One region of the Staphylococcus sp. Z5-21 genome, then DNA from elsewhere that is predicted to be linked to it. Evidence: predicted binding sites of a transcription regulator. Region 1 holds the regulator's gene; the other holds the start of a gene.
The links. The regulator LexA, encoded in region 1, represses DNA repair genes until DNA is damaged. The targets are predictions, from matches to a motif close to CGAACATATGTTCG.

Region 1 (3,224 bases):
TCTGGTACATTAAAGTGTTTTTCTGGATCTAAACCATAGTTTTCTAACGCTAATTTTCTTTCATCTTCTCCAAGTGGCGCACCGTGCACACCGTGAGAACCTTCTTTATTAGGCGCACCGAAACCGATTACAGTTTTAATTTCTATAATTGTTGGAACATCTTGTGATTTAGCTTCTTCAATAGCTTTATCAATTGCATCTAAATCATTGCCATCTTTAACTAAAATGTGTTTCCAACCGTAAGCTTCGAAACGACCTTTTACATCTTCAGAGAATGCTTTATCTAAATCTCCATCTAACGAGATATCATTTGAATCATATAAAACGATTAATTTATCTAATTGATTATGACCTGCTAAAGAAGCTGCTTCATGAGAAATACCTTCCATTAAGTCACCGTCAGAAGCAATAACATATGTGTAATGATCAACAACGTTAGCATTTTCTTTATTAAATTTACCAGCTAAGTGTTTTTCAGCCATCGCCATACCTACAGACATAGCAAAACCTTGTCCAAGTGGACCAGTTGTTACTTCAATTCCATCTGTATGTTTAAATTCTGGGTGTCCTGGTGTTTTAGAACCCCATTGTCTAAATTGTTTTAACTCTTCTAATTCTAAACTACCTGAAACATGTAATAAACTATATAATAAAGCAGAACCATGTCCAGCAGATAATACAAAGCGATCTCTATCAAAGAAATCTTTTGATTGGGGGTTAAAATTTAAATGGCGTGTCCATAGTGTATATGCCATTGGAGCAGCACCCATTGGTAATCCAGGGTGTCCTGAATTGGCTTGTTCAACAGCATCGATACTCAATGCTCTAATCGTATCAACCGCTAATTGATCTTTTTCTTTATTCATCTAAATGACTTCCTTTCTTCTAACAAGATTCTATATCATTATACCTTATTTAATATCTATTTAACAAAATATTGATTTTCTATTTATCTTCTTTCTCTTTCGCATCTAAAATTTTCTTCACTTTATCCGGAGTGACATCATTACCTTCAGGATCAATGACTCTTGTACTTTCAATTTGTTGTTTAAAGTTTTTTCTAAAAGATTCTAAATAAGCTTTTCGCAATTTCGAATGTTCTTTAGCTTCATTTTCTGTAAGTCCTTGTTCCTTTTTCTTTTTTGCTAATTTATTAATTCTTTTTATATCTACACCATCTTTTTGAGACATTATAAACCTCCGTTATTATTAATATAAAAAATATAACAAAAAAGTGAACGAAACTAAATTGTTTCGCTCACCTTAACCCAACCTTATTATCATCATTAATCATTGTCTTTTATATATATTTTAATACATTGATGCCATTACGGGTTGTGAATCTTGTTCGCTTTTCTGCTCCAATTTAGTATTGTTTTGTTCGCTATTGTTAGATTGTTGCGTTATTTGGTGATCTGTCATTTCGTACGTCTGTTCTGAATTAGCGTTGTTATAAGCACTTAATATAAAAATTGCGCAAAGAACCATAGTTGCAATTAACACCATTGTATAAGCTTTTATTTGAGATTTATATATTTTTATCATTTATAGTCACTCCTAGAACGTTTGTTTGTATAGTTACTTTATCAGAACATTTGTTCTATGTCAACACCGGAACGAACAAACGTTTGTAAAACAGATATACACATGCTATAATTAGGTTAAATTAGATTAGGGAGTGCCTATTATGAGAGAGTTAACTAAACGACAAAATGAGATTTTTGAATATATAAAACAAACTGTTCACGCTAAAGGATACCCACCAAGTGTTAGAGAAATCGGTGAAGCTGTTGGTCTCGCATCTAGCTCAACAGTTCATGGTCATTTATCTAGATTAGAAGAAAAAGGTTATATTAGAAGAGATCCTACTAAACCACGTGCCATTGAAATAGTAACTGAACAATTAGGTGAACCTATTAATATGGAAGAAACAATTCATGTTCCTGTAATTGGTAAAGTAACAGCAGGTATACCAATAACTGCTGTTGAAAATGTTGAAGAGTACTTCCCATTACCAGAACATTTCACATCTACACACAATAGTGATATTTTTATTTTAAATGTAGTTGGAGATAGTATGATTGAAGCAGGTATTCTTGATGGAGACAAAGTCATTGTTAGAAGCCAAACAATTGCCGAAAATGGTGATATTATTGTCGCTATGACTGAAGAAAATGAAGCTACAGTCAAACGCTTCTTTAAGGAAAAAGCACATTACCGTCTACAACCAGAAAATAATTCAATGGACCCTATTTATTTAGATCAAGTTACTGTCTTAGGAAAAGTGGTCGGATTATTTAGAGAAATGTAATTGGTAATTTAGAGCAATTTAAGACACTCTCAAAAAAATAGGCGAATGCGCAATTGCGCATTCGCCTATTTTTTTCTATTCTTTTCTAAAACTTCTTTAACTTTTTCAAGTATATCTTCTGTTTTATCTTTTTTATTTGTTGTCATAACTTATCCATCCTCACAAATCATGGATACCCGTATACAACTATAATAAAACATTAGCCTGTATAATTTTCTGTCCAGTAAGGTTGCCTATTTTTATTAAAATCGACACCCACACCAAGAGTATTAAATTCTTTTTTAAGTATATTTTTTCTATGACCTAATGAATTCATTAAACCTTGGTGTGCATAAATACTATTTGCTTGACCATATGCTAAATTTTCTCCTGCTGCATTGAAATCATGTCCATCTGCCTCCAATCTATCAAAAGGAGATTCTCCTGATAAATTGTTATGATCAAAATAGTTATTATCAGCCATATCTTTACTGTGTTTTCTGGCAGTATCTGAAATACTAGATGAATAGCTTAATGTATTTAAATTATGTTGAACCCTTTCAGCATTTACTAAATCAAAGTTTTGTAGTTCGAAACTTTGGGCTAAATTATCAGAAGGTGCACCATATTGTTGTTGTAAACGATTTTCCATTTTGTCACTAACCTGTAAAAGCGCAGTTAAGTTATTGTTCTCATGTTTATCATAAAATGCCGTTGTATAAATACTGTCTTTATGAAAATTATCATATTCATCGTCTTGAACATCAAATTTTACGTTACCTTTTTGTTTATCTTTAATTGGTTCGCCAAGTCTATCTCGCACAATTTGTTTAGGTGTACCGTATTTAATTTTCGATTTAGAAGAAATTAGATTTTGATTACTATAAAGTGCATTCACTCTATCATCAATATAACTTACCATTACAAATGCTCT
Region 2 (3,224 bases), 590 kb from region 1:
GAAATCTAAATCTTTTGCGGCTTGCTTCATTTCTTTTTCTATATTTGCAATTGTTTTTTCGCGTTCTTTCTTCGTCATTTTCTTCGGTACTTCTGTTTGTTGTTGCTCATTTGTTTCATCGTTTTCAACAGTAGCACTAATCACGTCATGTATTTTTTTATTAATTGTAGTAGGCGTAATGTTATATTTTTCATTATATGCTTCTTGTATCGTACGACGACGTTCCGTCTCATCTAACGCATAGCGCATGGAGTCAGTAATTTTATCTCCATACATGATAACTTCCCCGCGACTATTACGTGCGGCACGTCCAATTGTCTGAACAAGTGATCTTTGAGAACGTAAAAATCCTTCTTTGTCAGCATCTAAAATAACAACAAGAGACACTTCTGGTATATCAATACCCTCTCTTAACAAGTTAATTCCAACAATGACATCATACGTACCCATTCTTAAATCTCTAATGATTTCTATACGTTCGAGTGTTTTAATTTCAGAATGCAGATAATTTACTTTGATGCCTGCTTCTTTTAAATATGTCGTTAAATCTTCACTCATTTTCTTAGTCAACGTTGTAACAAGTACACGCTCATTTCGATCGATTCGATCCTGTATCTCACCAAGTAAATCATCAATTTGATTTTCTGTAGGGCGCACTTCAATCTTAGGATCTAACAGACCGGTTGGACGTATGATTTGTTGAACCATCTCATCTGTATGCTCAAGTTCAAATGGTCCTGGTGTGGCTGAAACATAAACCAACTGTTTCGTTTTTTCTTCGAATTCCTCGAATTTTAAAGGTCTATTATCTAGTGCACTCGGCAAACGGAATCCGTGGTCAACTAATACTTGTTTACGAGCACGGTCACCATTATACATACCTCTAATCTGCGGCAAAGTTACGTGCGACTCATCAATCATGACTAACCAGTCATCTCCGAAATAATCAAGTAATGTATAAGGTGTTGACCCCATAGGACGTAATGTTAAGTGAACGGAATAATTTTCTATACCCGAACAGAATCCCATTTCTCTCATCATTTCTAAATCATAATTGGTACGTTGCTCTAAACGTTGCGCTTCTAACAATTTATTTTCTGCATTTAATTCAGCTAAACGTTCTTCTAATTCGTTCTCAATTCTTTGAATTGCTGATTTCATTTTTTCTTCACGTGTTACGAAGTGAGATGCTGGGAAGATTGCAAAATGATCGCGTTCTCTTAATACTTCTCCAGTTAAGTAATTTACTTCACGAATACGATCAATCTCATCACCAAAGAATTCTACACGGATACACATTTCTTCTCTAGATGCAGGGAAAATCTCAACGACATCTCCTCTAACTCTAAACGTACCGCGTCTAAAATCTATATCATTTCTTGTATATTGGACGTCCACTAATTTTTTAAGTAATTCACTTCTATCCATCTCCATGCCAGCACGTATACTAACGACTAAATCACGGTATTCTTCTGGATTACCCAAACCGTAGATACAACTGACACTGGCAATCACAATCACGTCATCTCTCTCAAACAACGCACTGGTAGCTGAATGTCGTAACTGGTCAATCTCATCATTGATTGAAGCGTCTTTTTCTATAAAAGTGTCAGTTGAAGGCACATAGGCTTCTGGTTGATAATAGTCATAGTAACTTACAAAGTATTCCACTCTATTTTCAGGAAAAAATTCTTTGAACTCACTATATAATTGGCCTGCTAAGGTCTTATTATGTGCGATAATCAGTGTTGGTTTACCAACCTGTTTGATTACATTACTCATCGTAAATGTCTTACCAGTACCAGTTGCGCCTAATAGCGTTTGGTGTCTTTTCCCTTCATTAACACCATTTACAATTTTTTGAATTGCTTCTGGCTGATCCCCTTGAGGTTCAAATTCAGAATGCAGTTTGAACGGATAATGTTCCATGGCGACACATGCCTCCTAATTAAGTCTATATCTCTTATTTCGAACCTATTACAATTTGTTTATCTTAAAACGTTCATATATTGATTCTTTACATATCATTTATTCAGATGAATGGTTCTATACTCGTTATATATATTAACAGATTTATGAATACAAAAACAAACATTTGTTCGTAGTTTTAATACTTCTTTTTATAAAGAAAAAACAAACATAGTATGTCACCATGTTTGCATCCATTTGATTTTATATCATAAAAACTTCTTTATTTTTGAAGTTATATTATTATAAATCTCTTATTTAATTATAGCAATTAGGTTGCTCAATGCTTATTATTCAATCATCATCTTTTTTATGCAACTCTAATTGGTCGATGATAAGATACCCCGCTAATAATGAAACGACATCTATGAAAATGATCCATTCATTATGAAAGAACCCCTTTTCAACTGATGCACCTATTAAAATTAAAGTCAATATTGTACCTACCCATTTGCTTCTTGTTAGCACACTGAACAATATAACAAAAACACATGGGAAAAAGGATGCCAATATATACCAAATCATGGAGTTCACCCATTCCTATTATTTAAAATTGCCATTGTTGTTTCACGCAATTCAGATCTTGGTATGAATTTCTCTGTTAGCATCTCTGGGATGATATTCTCGATAAAATCTTGAACTGAGCTAAGATGATCAAATTGCATGATTGTCTCTAGTGACATTTCATAAATTTCAAAAAATAACTGTTCTGGATTACGTTTTTGTATTTCTCCGAAAGTTTCATATAATAAGTCAATTTTATCAGCAACCGACAACAATTGTCCTTCTAAGGAATCATCTTTACCTTCTTGTAATCGCTCACGATAAATAGCTTGATATGGCTCTGGAATTTCCTCATTTATAAAATGGTCTACCATTTCTTCTTCTACTTGAGAAAATAATTTTTTCAATTCTCCACTTGCATATTTCACCGGTGTCTTAATATCGCCAGTAAATATTTCGGCAAAATCATGATTTAATGCTTTCTCATATAAACTTTTCCAATCGACTTCATTACCATGATATTCCTCTACAGTACCTAAATATTGAGCGATTTTTGTCACTTTGAATGAATGAGCAGCGACGTTATGCTCAAAATATTTAAATTTACCCGGCAATCTAATTAATTTTTCCAAATCAGATAAACGTTTAAAATATTGATGTACACCCATGACATCGCCTCCTAGTTTATTAAAAATTGATTATTCTTGATTTTATAATATCATTCAACGCGTTAAATGTCTTATCAATATCAT

Region 2: the regulator LexA is predicted to act here: its motif matches at 2,089-2,102, upstream of uvrB (excinuclease ABC subunit UvrB).

What each region holds. Positions count from the first base shown of each region.
Region 1 covers NZ_CP096462.1:1,474,342-1,477,565, forward strand. The annotation lists gene tkt (transketolase) at 1-866, opposite strand, end outside; gene M1D64_RS07290 (DUF896 domain-containing protein) at 946-1,191, opposite strand; gene sosA (DNA damage-induced cell division inhibitor SosA) at 1,312-1,545, opposite strand; gene lexA (transcriptional repressor LexA) at 1,688-2,311, shown strand; gene M1D64_RS07305 (CAP domain-containing protein) at 2,511-3,224, opposite strand, start outside.
Region 2 covers NZ_CP096462.1:2,061,815-2,065,038, forward strand. The annotation lists gene uvrB (excinuclease ABC subunit UvrB) at 1-1,929, opposite strand, end outside; gene M1D64_RS10340 (CsbA family protein) at 2,263-2,493, opposite strand; gene M1D64_RS10345 (YfbR-like 5'-deoxynucleotidase) at 2,499-3,140, opposite strand.